Regions from separate parts of the Chryseobacterium sp. MA9 genome, predicted to be linked through region 4. Evidence: riboswitches for the same ligand, from Rfam matches in the RefSeq annotation. Region 4 holds a riboswitch; each other region holds the start of a gene.
The links. Region 4 has a riboswitch for cobalamin ahead of KIK00_RS17350 (TonB-dependent siderophore receptor). Riboswitches for the same ligand answer to the same signal wherever they lie in the genome.
Positions count from the first base shown of each region.

Region 1: it holds a riboswitch for cobalamin, as region 4 does, so the genes downstream of both, KIK00_RS09125 (acyl-CoA thioesterase) here and KIK00_RS17350 (TonB-dependent siderophore receptor) in region 4, are expected to answer to the same signal.
Region 2: it holds a riboswitch for cobalamin, as region 4 does, so the genes downstream of both, KIK00_RS09750 (TonB-dependent siderophore receptor) here and KIK00_RS17350 (TonB-dependent siderophore receptor) in region 4, are expected to answer to the same signal.
Region 3: it holds a riboswitch for cobalamin, as region 4 does, so the genes downstream of both, metE (5-methyltetrahydropteroyltriglutamate--homocysteine S-methyltransferase) here and KIK00_RS17350 (TonB-dependent siderophore receptor) in region 4, are expected to answer to the same signal.

Region 1 is NZ_CP075170.1:2,020,623-2,024,840, reverse strand. It holds gene KIK00_RS09140 (PadR family transcriptional regulator) at 1-222, opposite strand, end outside; gene KIK00_RS09135 (hypothetical protein) at 753-1,451, shown strand; gene KIK00_RS09130 (HD family hydrolase) at 1,453-2,043, shown strand; gene KIK00_RS09125 (acyl-CoA thioesterase) at 2,100-2,483, opposite strand; cobalamin riboswitch at 2,601-2,781, opposite strand; gene KIK00_RS09120 (hypothetical protein) at 2,814-3,614, opposite strand; gene KIK00_RS09115 (GEVED domain-containing protein) at 3,871-4,218, shown strand, end outside.
Region 2 is NZ_CP075170.1:2,160,444-2,164,661, reverse strand. It holds gene KIK00_RS09760 (helix-turn-helix domain-containing protein) at 1-226, opposite strand, end outside; gene KIK00_RS09755 (T9SS type A sorting domain-containing protein) at 381-1,694, shown strand; cobalamin riboswitch at 1,835-2,012, shown strand; gene KIK00_RS09750 (TonB-dependent siderophore receptor) at 2,045-3,871, shown strand; gene KIK00_RS09745 (YncE family protein) at 3,892-4,218, shown strand, end outside.
Region 3 is NZ_CP075170.1:504,843-509,060, reverse strand. It holds gene metE (5-methyltetrahydropteroyltriglutamate--homocysteine S-methyltransferase) at 1-1,946, opposite strand, end outside; cobalamin riboswitch at 2,123-2,309, opposite strand; gene KIK00_RS02300 (Lrp/AsnC family transcriptional regulator) at 2,505-2,966, shown strand; gene KIK00_RS02295 (hypothetical protein) at 3,050-3,592, opposite strand; gene KIK00_RS02290 (hypothetical protein) at 3,691-4,059, opposite strand; gene KIK00_RS02285 (dihydrofolate reductase family protein) at 4,108-4,218, opposite strand, start outside.
Region 4 is NZ_CP075170.1:3,811,927-3,816,144, reverse strand. It holds gene KIK00_RS17350 (TonB-dependent siderophore receptor) at 1-1,667, opposite strand, end outside; cobalamin riboswitch at 1,776-1,962, opposite strand; gene KIK00_RS17345 (transporter) at 2,055-3,002, opposite strand; gene KIK00_RS17340 (cytochrome-c peroxidase) at 3,015-4,064, opposite strand; gene KIK00_RS17335 (MbnP family protein) at 4,057-4,218, opposite strand, start outside.

The DNA of each region.
Region 1 (4,218 bases), 1.8 Mb from region 4:
GGGTGGCCCTCCTGTAGATTCTTCCCATCTGTAAGAGAGAAACTCTCCGTTTTTAAGTCTTGTAAGAAGAGGGTAGAGGGTTCCTTCCACTACATCCAGTTTTCCTTTTTTCAGTTCATCAATAAGATCAGAAACATACATTTCGCGATTATTGATGAGACTTAGAATACAGAATTCCAGAATTCCTTTTCGCATTTGCGCTTTGGTATTTTCGGTATTCATCTTTGATAAGTTTTGTTAATTAGTTATATTTTTAGAAAAATGCTCCTAGCTAGTTGAGCCTATTCTAATTTTACATTACAAAGATATGTAAATTAAATGGTATTATGCAATACAAAGTAGTGAAATTTTTAAAATAAATATTATAAACTACTGAAAATCAGTTTAATAAATTTTATTATAAATTTTATTAAAAATGAATTTGGTTAAAAAATGTTTAAAAAATCTTTAATTTTAATGAAATGAAAGAAATAAAAAAGTTATCAATCATTAATTATTGCTCATTGCTTATTACTCATTACCAAAAAATAGCCCCGATAGCAGCGGTTACCCCACAGCGGTTTGGGTTCAGGAAGGCAGCGAGGAGTATGAGCGTATAGCGGGAACAGCTTCTTATCACTGAATATTCTTTTATTTGAAGGTTATTAAATTGTTTCAGATCCTTACAGATAATAAGGTCGGAATTTTGAGATCGGTATTATGATTCGTATTTTTGTTAGGAAAAAAAACACCTAAATCTATTTACTATTACCATGAATCTATTAAATACATATAAGTATGTTTCGGCTTTTGTTTTACTTGGGCCTACATGTTTTGGGCAATATCAGTTTGAGGTTAGAAATGCATCAAAGAATTATGATGCTATCATTCAGGTAGAAAATTGCTATGATGGCCGATGCAGCGGCAAAGGAACCGTAGAGCTATTTGATCATAAAAACACAAAGGTACAGACTTTTGCATCAGATAATCTGGTATTGGAAATAGATCAGGCTGAAAAACCCAAACTGGGAAAAATGATTCCGCTGACGAATAAGCAGAACTCTGTAATCATTAATGACTTTAATTTTGACGGAACTGAAGATGTAGCGGTAAGGAACGGAAATATGGGAAACTATAGCGCTGCTTCCTATGATGTTTATGTATTCAACAGTACAAGAATGGCATTTGTGAAGAGTAGAGAACTTACGGATCTTGCGTCCAGTTCCCTTGATATTTTTGATGTTGATGTCAAACGTAAACGTCTGATTTCCTATGGAAAATCAGGCTGCTGCGATTTTTTTACCACTGAATATGCAGTTATTCCCAATAAAGGGCTTGATAAAGTCTTTGAAAAAGAAGAAGATATGACGGTAGAAGGCCGCGTAAAAGTGATCACTAAAGAAAAGATCAATAATAAATGGGTAACCAAAACAAAGGTATACCCTTCAGAACAATATAATAGAGAAAAGTAAGATGAAAATTCAGAAAGAGATTGATTTTATCCTGGCAGTGGATGCCTTGAAAAATGTACAGCGAAGAAATTATAATGCTGACGATTCCCGAAGAGAGAATACTGCGGAACACTCCTGGCAGATCATCATTCTGGCTCAGATTCTTTATCCATATGCTAAAAACCGTGCAGATATTGATCTGTTGAGAGTGATAAGAATGCTTTCCATTCACGATTTGGTAGAGATAGAAGCTGGAGACACCTTTATTTTTGATGAAAAAGCAATGGTTGGGAAGTTTGACAGAGAAAAGGCATCTGCCCAAAAGATTTTCGGAATACTGGATGAACCTTTGCGTACAGAGTTCTTCAATCTATGGCTAGAGTTTGAAGATGAGAAAACCCCTGATGCTATTTTTGCCTGTGGAATAGATAGAATCATGCCATTTATCTTAAATTCCCATACTTCAGGAAAAAGCTGGACGGAAGCCGGAGTGACAGAAAAACAAATCCGGAATATGCTTGAAAATGCAATCAGCAGAGCATCGGATGAAATGGGAGAGGCTTTTGAACTTTTATTAAACAGAAGTCTGGAAACGGAAAAAGTTGTGAAATAAATTTAATGAAAATATAATAAGCTTCGGGCGGCCAAAGGCCGCCCGAAGCTTATTATTTATAGTATCTGGATTGGTTTCTTGAATTCGTCAATCGCTACAAAAGTAAAATCACCTACAATGGCCTTTTCTCTTTCATAGGAATACATCTGCTCGGTATAGATCTCAACATTTACTTTCATACTGGTTTTTCCCACGTATGAAACTTTTCCGATCAGCTCAACAATAGTTCCGGCTGGAATAGGTTTTTTGAAATCGATCTTGTCACTGCTTACTGTTACCACTCTTTTTCTGGCAAATCTGGTAGCGGTAATAAAAGCTACTTCGTCCATCAGCTGCATAGCCGTACCACCAAAAAGGGTATCGTAATGATTGGTTGTGTTAGGGAAAACCGCTTTAAAGATTCTGGTTTCGGATGCTTCAATTCTTTCTTCTGTAGTCATATATCATTATTAATTAAAGCGAAGTGAAAATGATATTAAAACAACAGAATAATGACAGGAACTTAGAGAACCCCTGAAACAATCCATCAGATCAATACAACTTCAAATCGCGAAAGTTATTTGTTTAAAGAAATAGGCAGGTCTCCTGACTTGTAACATCTTTTATCTCCTTCCCATGCCTCGCACAGTGGATCTTTGATAAAGATTTCAGTTACTTACAGTTGCGCGACAGTCCGTGATTTTCACACGGTTCCCTTTTAATCTGCAGTGATGCAGAACCAATTTCTGTGATGAATAAGTGTAAACTTTTCAGATGCAAAAATAGCGAATTTATTCCGGATTATGGTAAATAATCTGGCTGATTACTCTTCCTTTCTTAATCGTCCAGAGCGTAGTGTATCTGTTTTCTCCTGAACCATTTATCATATAAAGGAAAATATTATCATTGTCAAGGGAAGTTACTCCAATGTTCTCAAAATCCATGGTAGGCTGGAACATATTTTTGATGGCTTCTCTTACAAAAACAGAACCTCTTCCAGGCTGTTGTACTCGGATTGATTTGATTTCTGTCATTCCTTCCGGAAGGTCATTTCCGATTCCCCAAGGCTTTACTTTATCGATGGTGAGAAGTTTTCCTTCCGCATCTTTTTCCTTTTTACGATAGCCGGCGTTGGAAGGGTAGATATCAATTACTACCTTGCTTCTTTGGGCAGTAGGAATTTTCGGATCAGAATTATCTGTGAAAATAAGGGATCTTCCGTTTTTGGATTTAGAAGGAGTATAGGCAGGAAGCTGGTCTATATAAGCAATACGTTCTTTATTGACCATTCCTTCTTTATCAAGTGTTTCATAACGTACAAATGGTTTGTCCTCATCCTGTTTTTCCGGATATTTGATCCAGATCCACTCTGTTTCTCCGGGAGCAGGCTTTACATAAACGAATACATCACCCTTACGCATACGGATCTTGTCTACAATCTTTCTGTAATTGTCTTTATGAACCCGTACATTGGCATATCCTTCTTCAGCTTTTACAACTCCGAAAGGAACTTTATTCTGCCCTTTTACAAAGGCTAAAGAAAAAATACTGAAAGCAGATAAATAGAATGCTTTGTTTATGAAAGTCATCATGAAAATTTTTTGATCCCTCAAATATATAAATTAAATGCTTTTCGAAAGATAATTATACTCCTGCAGTTTTCTTAAATCTTGTATTTGTTTCAAACAATGGTAAGAAGGAGGTTTTGATAGCATTATCCTGCTGAATAAATATGTTTTTTATGTATATAATTTAAAAATATTAAAAAAGTGCAATAATATGTGATCTAAGTATTAATTATATTCTATAAAATTCCTATTTTCCAAGAGAATTTAAAAACTAATAAACATGACAAAAAAACTACTTTATGTATTTTCTCTTATTTTGGGTGTTTCCAGCTTTCAGGCAACCCACAAAATAGAAGAAGAGCCCAAATCTTTATTTTACTGCGATACAAATGCTCCAACAGGGCTTCAGATGTCTAATATAACGCTTACTTCAGGAACAGTTACCTGGACTGCTGATCCCAATACTCCGGATAACAGGATCAGATATAGAATACCGGGAACTACTACATGGATGACAGCCGATGTTGCATCAGGACAAAATTCTTTTACTATTACCGGTTTGCAACCTTGTACAACGTACGAGGTACAGGTAGTGAAAGTTTGTACTGTACAGGGAACATGGTCTAAT
Region 2 (4,218 bases), 1.7 Mb from region 4:
CGCTTACCAGGATTCCCTGAGTATAGCTGATACATTCGTCAGAATTCTGATACAATTTCAGAAATGCCTTATCTGCCAGAATATTAAAGTCCGGACCAGACTGTCCACTGGTAATAAAAGAACAGCAAATGAAAAGAAACAGCAGGATTCTTCTGCTTTTTTGAAATAATTTTTGCCTTGATAACTTGTTTTTTGTGTTTTTTTGAATAGTTCGGGTAAAATCCATATTCAAAATGATGTTTTGTATCTATTTGATTATTATTTGTTTAAAAATTAAACTCTTTTAAAATTCACGAATTATGAAAGCCTATTTCTTTGAATAGGGTAAATATTGTATTAATATTGTTTCTACCAATTCGAAACACTAAATATAATAAAATATGAAAAATTTTTACAGAATGTCAATGAAAATATTGACAGCTTGTCTTTTTCTTAAATTTGGTTTTGCAGAAGCACAGCTTACCGTAATAGGTTTGGGAAATTATAATGTAGGTGCAGTTTCAGATAATGGAGTAGTAAGTATGCATACAAGTGCAGGTGGAATATATAAATGGAATGCAGCAGGCGGACTTGTACAGATAGGTTCAATATCAAATGGATATCCGGCTGCAGGGAGAACTATTGTTTCGAATGACGGAACCAAAATATCATCTTCTGTCACAAATTCTGCAACAGGATTTAATGAAATATCTACTTATGATGTAGCTACTTCCACATGGGTAAACAGAGGCGGGCTGGTTCCTACCGGTTGGGACGGCAGCGTAAGTTCCACATGGGGAATGTCACCTAACGGAAATACTATTGTAGGACTAGGATTCCTGACTGCTGCGAACGCGCATGCTGTGAAATGGGATGAAGTAAACGGAATGGTTGATCTTGGAAGTATAGTTCCCGGACGGAGCTCCAGGGCAAATGCAATCAGTGCGGCAGGAACAGTGATTGTAGGGTGGCAGGATGAGCCAACTGGCACAAGAAGCGGCGCAAAATGGCAGGATGGAGTAGAAAGTTTTATTACAGATAATAATGGGAATAATGTAGGAGAAGCAGGAGGAATTTCTGCAGACGGAAATACAATTATAGGAACTTCAAATCCTAATCCCTATGTCTGGAATGCTACAAGCGGACTTACTTATATAACGCATCCTAATGCTTCGTTTAGTTTCAAAGGAGGAGCTACAGGAATTTCTGCAGACGGAACAAAAGTTATTGGATATTACAGAGCATTTGGAGCACCTCCGATGTCGGGAGAAGGCTTTATCTGGACTTCAGCTGCTGGAAGAGTCAACCTGAATGACTATGCAGTATCCTTAGGAATTGCAACCAATGGAGTAACAATGGGTCTTCCTCTGGCAATTTCTCAGGATGGGAAAAAAATTGCAGGAATGGGCACTAATGCTTCCAATCAAACAGTGGCTTTTTATTTGGATACTTCTGAATTTTTATCAGTAAATGATACAGTGAAAGAGAAAAACAGTGTTGGTATTTATCCGAATCCTGTAACTGATGTGCTCTATTTTAAAGGAGCAGGAAAAATAGAAAAGGCAGAAATCTATAATATGGTTGGGCAAAGGGTAAAATCATTCGGAGTTATAGACGGTCAGATCGATGTTTCATCTTTATCAAAAGGAGATTATATTCTGCAATACTCTGTGAAGGGAGAAAAACAACAGACTTATAAATTTATAAAAAATTAAAACATATATAAATAGTAAAAGTAGTGGGATGAATGGCCGTTTTCAATATTGAAAGCGGCTGTTCTTTTTCGTTTACCTGATCAGGGAGATAGGTTTTTTTAAAGCATAAGCCCGGTTTTGGGCGAATACATATAAAAAACTATCTTTGCAAAAATTTTGGTTTCCAGTATTTTGGAATGAAAAGGGAATCGGGTGTAACTCCCGGACTGTCCCCGCAACTGTAAATCGCAATAAAAGTTTCTGCAAAAAGCCACTGTTTAAAACGGGAAGGAGCAGAATGCGAAAGTCAGGAGACCTGCCGGAATTATAATAAAAAAAACATATTGCTTTCGGAGGAAAAGTAAAAAAGTATGGATATAAAAAGATCTTTAGTACTGCTTTTTTCATCTTATGGCTGTTTTCTTTTTGGACAAGAGAAAACCATTGACACTATTTATGTCTTCGATAACCAGATGAATAGGGTGAAACTTTTTCATCCCGTAAAAACAATTTCGGCAGAAGAGGCCGAGAAAAATTCCAGTAATCTTTCGGAACTCCTGAGATTTCAGTCACAGGTTTTTATCAAAGAAAATGGCCGTGGGGCTGTTTCTTCACCCTCTTTCCGAGGAACTACCGCTCAGCAGACCGCCTTTGTATGGAATGGAATTAATATCAACTCCAGTTTTTTAGGACAGGGAGATATCAATAATATTGCTTTGTTCGGCTATGATCAGATCGGCATAAAAGCTGGTGGTGGAAGTGTAGTGTACGGAAGTGGTGCTATCGGGGGAAGTATTCACCTGAATAATACCCTTGATTTTAATAAAGGGTTCCATGGTTCTTTATTTTCTGAGGTTGCTTCCTTTAATACCTATAATAATTTTGTAAAAGGTTCTTACAGTAATGATAAGTTCAGTTTTAAAGCTTCCGGAAATTATTCTGTGAGTGAAAATAATTATGAGGTAAGTGATCTGAACTATATCAACAGAAATGGGAATTACTACAATACCACATTCAATGCAGGTGCATCCTATAAAATAACCAACGATCATAAAATTTCGTGGCAGAGCCAGTTTTTCGATTCTTCACAGCATTATCCTGTATATGAAGAAACGGGAACAAAAACAAAGTATAAAACTCAAAGTATAAGAAGCCTTCTTTCCTGGGACTGGAATAAAACAAAGTTCAGCAACTCTTTTAAAGCCGCCTATACAGAAGAAAACTTTCAGTATTTCGGTTCGTTAAATCTGCCTAAATCAAGCGGAGGAACAGGGAGAAATTATATCTTTAAAAATGATTTCAACTATTTCCTGAATTCTAAGTGGAATTTTAATCTTATCGGAGAATTTCAGGTCAATAAAGGTGAAGGATACCTAAACGGAATATCCAGTGTCAGTAGAAATATTGGCTCTGTTTCAGGATTGCTAAGGTATTTTGCTACTAAAGACCTACGTTTTGAGGGTGGATTTAAGAAAGATTTTGTGGAAGATGTGAAGTCTCCGTTTATGTATTCATTCTCCGGAAAATGGAGTGCTGCAAAATGGTATGATGTAAGCATTAATGTATCAAAAAACTTCAGATATCCTTCATTTAATGATATTTATTATGAACCGGGAGGAAATAAAGATCTGAAACCGGAAACGTCTACCCAGTTTGATATGGTAAATGAGTTCAAAGTGGGGGATTTCAAACTTACTTTGTCTCCATATTATATGAATGTGACAGATCTTATTGTATGGCTGCCTACTGCTTTTGGATATTGGCAGGCATTTAATGTCAATAAATCTGAATCTTACGGATTAGAATCTCAGTTGTCTTTCAGTAAACAATTGGGGAATCATAAAATTCGTGCGAATGCCGGGTACTATTATGCAAAATCTATTGATAAGGAAACGAAGATGCAAAGACCTTATGTTCCTATGCACAGAGGGAATGCCAATATAGATTATGAATATAGTTTCTTTAAGTTTTTTGCACAGGGACTGCTGAATGGTGTTACCTACACTACAAGTGATGAAAAAAGATCAGAAGCAATAGATCCTTATTTCCTTTTAAATATGGGAGTTTCGGCAACGCTGGCAAAAAAATATACTTTAGGATTTAAAGTGAATAATCTAACGGATACTTATTATAAAACGGTTTCTTTCTATCCTTTACCGAAAAGAAACTATAGCGTGTATGCAGCAATAAATTTTTAAAAAATTAAATTGAATAAATTATGAAAATAACTAAACTTTTAACTGTATTATTTGCAGTGGTTTTATTGTTTAACATGTCTTCATGTACAAGTGACTCTGCGGAGTTTGAAATGTCTCCAATCACTTATCAGAACGGATATTTTATTTCTAATGAAGGGAACTTCAACAGCCAGGGAGCTAAAGTAACATTCCTGACAAGAGATTTAAGTCTGAAGCAGGATGATGTATATGGGTATAACAATAATAAAGAAATACTGGGTGATGTTCTTCAGACCATTGGTCTTAACGGAAACAAGGCTTATCTTGTGATCAATAACTCGAACAAAATTGTTGTAGTAGACCGTTAC
Region 3 (4,218 bases), 1.7 Mb from region 4:
ATCTGGGTGGCATCTTCTACTCCGCTTGCTGAAATTCTGAAAGCTTCTACGGCCCATTTCAGGTAGTTCTGCCAATCTGTTTTTCGTAATGGAAGCCCTTCTCTTATTGCAGGCTCGTCAATCTGAATAATTCTGATTCCTGCTTTTTCAAGATCTACCACCTCATCACGGATGGCCAGAGCAATCTGCTTACATGTTTCGGAACGAGGCTGATCATCACGAACAAATGACCATTGTAAAATCGTAACAGGGCCTGTCAGCATTCCTTTTACCCATTTTTCAGTTTGTGACTGTGCATATTGAGACCAATATACCGTCATAGGAGTCGGGCGGGAAACATCACCGAAGATCACAGGAGGTTTTACACAACGGCTTCCATAGCTCTGTACCCATCCATTCTTTGTAAACACAAAACCTTCCAGCTGTTCCCCGAAATATTCAACCATATCGTTACGTTCAAATTCCCCGTGAACCAATACATCTATTCCAATTTCTTCCTGCCAGTTAATCGTTCTTTGGGTTTCTTCTTTCAGTAATATATCATACTGTTCAGCCGTCAGCTCTCCTTTCTTGAATTTTGCTCTCCAGCTTCTTACCTCCATTGTCTGTGGAAATGATCCGATCGTAGTAGTTGGGAATAAAGGCAGCTGCAATACTTTCTGCTGTTCTTCTTTACGGATTTTGAAAGTATTTATCCTTTGCGCATCTTTTTCAGTGACAGCATTCGCTCTTTGCTTTACCTCATCATTATGAATAAGAGTGGATGTTTTTCTGCTTGCAATTGCTTTTTTATTTTCTTCAAAAGATGCAAGAATCTGTTCATTTTCTGTTCCGGATGCCAGTTCTTTAAGCGTTACAACTTCTGTCACTTTTTGTTTTGCAAAAGCAAGCCAGTTTTTAATTTCCGGATTAAGACTGGTTTCAAAATCCAGATCACATGGCGAATGAAGCAATGAAGAGGAAGGAGCAATCAAAATCCTTTCTGATCCTAATTTCTCAACTGCTTTATTGATGAAAGACAAGGACTTTTCAAAATCATTTTTCCAGATATTCCTTCCGTCAACCACTCCTAATGAAAGGTTTAAGCTTTCCGGAATAATATTCAGAATACCGTCTAATTGTTCAGGATTTCTTACCAGATCTATATGTAAAACATCCACGGGAAGTGATGCTGCCAGCAACCCATTATCATTTAATCCTTCAAAATAAGTGGCAACAATAAATTTAAGTTTCGGGAAACGTTTTCTTATTTCGGCGTAAACAAAATGATATGTTTCTTTTGCTTTCTCCGTTAAATCCAATGCTAAAAAAGGTTCATCAAACTGAATCCACTCTGCACCCTGTTCCTGAAGTTTTGTTAAGATACCTGTATATACGGGAAGAAGGTTTGCAGCCAGATCCAGTTTATCAAATCCTTCTTCTTTCTCTTTTCCTAATAACAGATAAGAAACCAGCCCAATAATTACAGGTTTTGCATTGATTCCTGCCTGTTTTGCTCCTGCAAATTCATTGAAAATTTTATCTGAACTCAATTTAAACTGCTGGTTTTTATAAAACTCGGGAACGATATAGTGATAGTTGGTATCGAACCATTTTGTCATTTCCATCGCAGTGATGTCCAATCCATCTTTCTGGCAGCCTCTTGCCATAGCAAAATAAAGATCCAGTTCAGAATTGTTCTTTTTAAGCACTACTTCATGGTAACGCGTAGGAATTGCCCCTACCACAAGGCTCATATCCAATACCTGATCATAGTATGAAAAATCATTACACGGAATAAGATCTATTCCTGCTTCTTTCTGAATGTTCCAGTTTTGATTACAGATATTTCTGCCTGTATTCAGAAGTTCTTCCAAAAGGATTTTACCTGACCAATACTGCTCGCAGGCTTTTTTGAGTTCTCTTTTGCTACCAATACGCGGATAGCCAAGAATGTGAGTTTGCATTTTTTTTACTTTTTAATTAAACTTAATGGTAAAGTCTTTTTAAAATGCTTCGGAATGTTTTAACGGATAAAAATTTCTGGAATCATGATATAACAAACAACACAGTTTCCCTTACAGAGAAAATGTATGAATCTGATATATCATCTGTATGACCCAAAAGCTTCAGACCGCGAAAGCATTGTCAATTCAGTAAAGGCAGGTCTCCTGACTTGTAACAGTTTCCGTCATCCTTCCCGTTTTTGGCAGTGGATATGCAAGGACAGAAACCTTCGGTATGTTACTTACAGTTGCGCGACAGCTCGTGATTCACACACGATTCCCTATTAATCTACGTTAAGTAAAACCTTTCCTGTTTGATGAAGTATCTCTAAAGAACTGTACTTTTACCTCTAACGATAGTCATCAGTAAAAGTTTTTAATTTTGCGTAAAATTAACAATACAGAATAAATACACAATTAAAGCCAATTAATTAAGCAAAATAAACTTTTAAAAACAGTAATAAAAGCATAAAATTCTTTAAATTTGACTGTTTTTATAATCTAAAAGAATAATATTCTGTGGAACAACTCGATGATAAGGATGTACAGCTGCTCAGGCTGCTCCAGAAAAATGCAAAACTGACCGTTAAAGAGCTTGCAAAGGAAGTGAACCTCTCCACTTCACCGGTTTTTGAAAGAGTAAAAAGATTGGAACAGGAAGGGTTTGTGAAAAGATATGCAGCTGTTCTTGATGCCGAAAAGCTCAACCGTGGGTTTACGGTTTTCTGCCAAATCAAGCTGAAAATTCACGACAGATCTGTGGGGTATGATTTTGTGAAAGAAATTTTAGAAATTGAAGAAGTTGCGGAATGTTACAATATTTCCGGAGATTTTGATTTCCTTCTGAAAGTTCAGGTGCGGGATATGAAACATTACCAGGATTTTGTATTTAACAAACTGGGATCTGTAGATTCTATCGGGAGTACCCACAGTACATTTGTCATGGCTGAAGTGAAAAACAATCATGGAATCACTATATAATAAAAATAGAAAATTGAGAATTAAAAATAGTATGGCTTAGCCCGTTAGACATCATATTTAATTTTTTAATTCTCAATTTTGATTTAATTAGCAGCCGGGTCAATAAGTTCTGTGGTAAGACCTAAAGATTTTAGCAGGTTTTTATTATCAAAAAGTAAGGTTGCATAATGTTTTCCTTTCTTAAAAACCAGTTTTGAACCTCCTGGAAATTCACTTCCTGCATCAAGTTTTTTTGTTTTAGCATTGTATTTACTGAACCTAGTTTTGCTGTCCTGCAATGTGCTTTTATTCATAATAAGACCAAATGGAAGTCCTTCTATCACTACAGGTTTATTGTCTGAAATGGTAAAAAACATTTCATTAACAGCATTATTTACTCCCAGGCTGCAGTATAGCTCCAAACCTGTTTTTATAGGCCATTTTGCATACTTTTCCTCATTGGCATCTTCATAAAACACAGTTTTTACATTCAATGCTTTTGAGATTTTATCGGTATTCTGTGGAAAAATAAATTCTGTATTTTTATCCAATAAGGAGCTTAGAACTGCTGTTTTCTGTGAAAATGCATTGATACTTACCAGTTGAAAAAAGAAGGTTAAGATGAAAGTTAATGATTTCGTCTTCATGGATTATTTAAAATTTTAATGATTTGAAAGTTAAAGGTATTAAAATTTTGATTAAAACCATATTTTAAGCAATTTCTACATCGTTTTTCTGTTTTTTGCTATTTCTTTTCCTGTAAATTAAACACCGTGCCGGCAGGATCTGTAATCCAGTGCATATTGTCAGGAAGCTCTTCAATCTCGTCACAGGTTTCTACTCCATTCGATTGCAGGTATTCTGTAGCTTTTTCTACATTGGGAACTATAAGCTGCAGCCAGGTTTCAGAATGAGTATAATTATCTACACAATCTAACCAGATAATGTTATTCCCGAATTTTACTTCATGGGTTCTGGAAACAGTTGAATTATTAATCGGTTTTTCTTCAACATTCAGTTGTAAAATGTCCCTGTAAAAAGCAATCGTTTTTTCATATTTGCTTTTTGGAATTTTTATGGCAATATTTATTCCTGCTTCAAATTTTGCATCCATATTGTAGGTTTAACAGTGGTAAAAAATAAAATTAATTAAGACATCCATTTATACTTCAACATTGCCTGTCACAATCTCACCGGAACGTCTATAATTAGCTATAATAACTCCTTTTGATGTTACGTGGCTCTCCGTCAGAACAAAAGCAGCCGGAACCGA
Region 4 (4,218 bases):
GAAAGCAATGGTCTTAACTTTACTTGTCCCATCTGCAATTCAGTCTGAAGATTTACATCGGCTCCTATGATTTCCACCATTCCAAGGTTCATCATCAGCCAGCGGAACATGCTTCCGTTAGGAGCTGCAACAATCTTATCCTGTACCTTGTTGTAATAACCGTCTACTTTAGCATAAAAGCTTTTAAAGAAACGGTTGTTATAATTCTTCTGGTAAGTAAATCCTATATCATACTGATTGGTGAATTCCGGTTTCAGGTAAGTATTTCCGATATTGGTATAATACAAATCATTGAAGGTTGGAAGTCGGAAAATCCTTTTATAGAAAGCTCTTAGAGTAAGCTCGGGAATACTTTCCGGCTGATAGCTCATAAATACGGCAGGTGTCCATTCTCTGCTGTCTCCGGGTCTTTTATTTTTTCTTACTTCTTCAAAAGTAAAAGTTCCTAAAAGGCTACCCAGAATTTTGAATCTGTTCCACTGATACGTTGTTGCCAATGCTACCAATGTGGTGTAGCGTGTAGGATAAGAAAAGTTATCCAGATTGGCATCCAGATTATTGTACTGAAAATCCCCACTCAGGCTGACATCCCAATTGGGTGTGATAGAATAGATATTAGACGAGGAAAGATAGAGCTCTCGCTGGATATAGGTATTATCGGTATGAATAATTGACTGCGAGCGAACCGTGTCCATGAAATGGGTATAATCATAGGCAAATTTTGCTTTCAGCTGTGTTTCAAATTTGGGAAACAGTTTTTTCCGCAGGTTGGCCTGTACGAAATAATTTTCATCAGAAAATCTCGCTCCTCTTCCTCCAAAACGGCCATTCACAATAGGAGCAGGCATTCCACGGTCTGAAATATAACCATAGCCTCTTACATTCCAGCTTCCGTTGTTTAAAGTTCCGTTTATTGAAGTTTCAAAACGTTTTGCTTTGATATCTGAGTCCTGCCTCTTTGCGATAGTATCATAGGCCTTTTGTCCATCAGGATATTTCTTTGCATACCGAAACCTGTAAATTCCGTCACTTTGCATGAATTCTCCACTGAAGCTGGCAGAAATTCTATCTGAAATTTTCTGCTCCAATCGGAAAGACGGATTAAAGAGATCAATGGAAGCACTTTTGGCTCTTAACACAAGATTGGTTTTCCGTGTTCCTTTAAATACAGGCGTTTTGGGCTGTAAATAGATTGACCCCGAAGAACCGAAGTCTTTTGCCGGTTGGAAAATCTCACTTTTCTGTCCGTTGTATAATGATATTTCTTCCAGATCGTCCAAGGAATATCTTCCCAGGTCAACGAGTCCATTTTGGGCATTCCCCAGTTGAATCCCATCATAGAAAACACCTACATGCTGACTACCCATACTACGGATATTGATGGTTTTTAAACCTCCCAATCCTCCATAGTCTTTGATTTGCACTCCGGAAAAATACCGCAATGCATCTGCTACAGAGTGACTGCTAAGTCTTTCCAGCTGTTCGCCTTGTAGGGTTTGTGCCGGAAGAATTTCTTTAAAATTTTTCTTGTAAAGGCTGATCACCTTGATGGATTCTTCCTGAAGACTGTCTTTTTTCTTGGTTTGAGAAGACAAAAGTTGAGATGTTAACACCAGTATTGTGAAAACAGCTTTATAAATTGTTGAAGTAATTAGTTTTGCCGTCATTAGCTCATTTAGGATAATGATGACGCTAATGGGTATAAGAATACAAAGACAAAGCACAGCTGTCACTGCGCAGAATCATTGATGTCCTAAGCTTTATTCCACGAAAGCGTCAAACGATTATTTTCTGGCAGGTCTTCTGACTTACTCCATTTTTGAAATCCTTCCCATTAAAAAAACAGTGGATATATTCTTCAAAAATCTTGGTGCGGAGCTTACAGCAGCGGGTCTGTTCCGGATTTTCACCGGATTCCCTTTTAAGAGCTTTTTATGGCTCACCAAATTTCGGCAAAGATAAAGAATTATTCCTAACCCCCAATTAAAATCATGATTCATAAACAATTAAAGCTCCCGAAGGAGCTTTAACATCTTTTCATTAAGGGTTTCATTTTAAATTCCAATATTCAGGAATACACTGAATCTTGATTTTGCTTCAATATCTCCTCCTGCCAGATGAGTATACATCGGAAGCATTACTTCACTTCCCAGGCTCAGTTTTTTATAAGAAGCTTCAAATCCCAGTTTGCCATACAAAGCACTTCCTGCAGTATTGGGAAGCGCTTCATCAAACTGTTTATTCTGAGCATAAACTTCTCCCTGAGCACCTGTTTTTACAGAAAAAATGGATTTTTCATTTCCCGCAACCTGATAAAAACCCGTCGCAGCATAGTTCCATTGGTTTCCAAAACGGTAATTTTTCTTATTCTCAGTTTTGATGGTATAGTCTGTATTGACCAATACTGCCACTTTATTTTTCTGAAATTTATAGTTCAAAGCCGCCTGATAATCCCAGCTGCCTGTTCCCAACTGAAAACTTGGATTAACACCAGACGCTCCTTTTTCGTCAAATTTTCCTAAAGGAATTTTCACACCCAAACCTCCGCTCAGATGATGAAAATTATCTTTAGAGCTCATCAGCTGGTAAATTCCCATCAGATTCAGATCACCTATACCATTGATCTTGATATCTCCCTGCATCATTTTCTTTTCATGGAAATGGAATGGCAGACTTGCATATACGCTCAGTTTTTTAGTCAATGGAATTTTCCCCCAAAGCTGAAGGGTATTGAAATACTGATCCTGAGTAAGGTCTTTTACAAATAAGTTTTCCTTTGCTTTGTAATGTTGTGCAAAATATTTGATTCCGATAAACTGTGGATTCAGTAAAGATTCAGAACCAGATGATCCGTTACCAGCTGCACAACCACAGGCATCACAATCATCATCAAAATCGAATCTGCTAAAGGTATCCGGAGCAATATATGCACTGTCTCTAATAATCTTTGCCTGATACTGATTAAACAGGATCAAACTTACTATCAATATAATCTTCTTCATGTTTTCTATAAATTATTCTGCAAATTTTGGATTGGATATAAAACTTTTATCCGATAATGTTTTCAGAAATGCGATAATTGACTGTTTTTCCTGACTGTTCATGGCAATTCCTACATGACCGTTCTGCTTCAGCTGCGGATCAAGATTAGCATTATCTTCCACCTGATCTGAATAGAAATTGAGTACCGCCTCTAAGCTGTAAAATCTTCCGTCATGCATATAAGGTGCTGTATATTCTACATTTCTTAAACTCGGAACACGAAATTTCATCCAATCAACCTGATTAAGGGAAACTCTGTAACGTCCTGCATCCTTGAATTCTGTATTGTAATACATTCCCGTGTTTCTGAAGCTTTCATCGGTAAATAATTCTCCGCTATGGCAAGAAGCACATTTCTGATTAAATAATGCCATTCCCTGAGATTCCCCTGAAGTCAATTGTTCTTTTCCCTGCTTGAATCTGTCGTATTTTGAATCTGCAGAAATTAAAGAAGCCATAAACTGTGATAATGCTTTTAAAATTCTTTCGCCAGTAATAGTTTCGTCTCCATATGCTTCTCTGAACAGCTTTTTATATTTCTGATCATCTTTAATCTTTGAAATTGCTTCTGGTATGGAGCTGTCCATTTCATTGACGTCTGTAATTGGGCTAATGGGCTGTTCATTCAGATTATGAATTACACCGTCCCACATATATCTTTTCAAAAAAGCCATATTCTGAATAGGTGGAGCATTCCTGATTCCTATTCTGTCATCTACACCATGGCTTACGGTATGCCCGTGATGGGTGAATGCATTTTCCTGAATATGACAAAAACCGCATGAAATGGTATTATTTCGGGAAAGCCTTCCTTCATAGAATAATTTTCGTCCCAGTTCTACTCCATTTTTGGTTACCGGATTCATCGTTTTATCAAAAGTCATTTCCGGGAAATACGAAGGAAACTGCAGATTGTAGGCTTCATCTTTTTCCAACGGCTGGATCACCTCATCAGAACAGGAAATACAGCTCAATACGAATACAAGCAGAAGTAATAACGTTTTAACAAAAAGATTAATCATTGTGAACGTGGTCTACTTTAAACATTTTTGTAAGATTATTGGTAACGTCTATCAGGTGTTGATTGGAACCCATCAGCATATCATTGCCTGTGGCAAGAGTAAGCGCTTTCTCTCCACTCAGAAACTGGTTCAGATCTGCCACAATATGAACAGA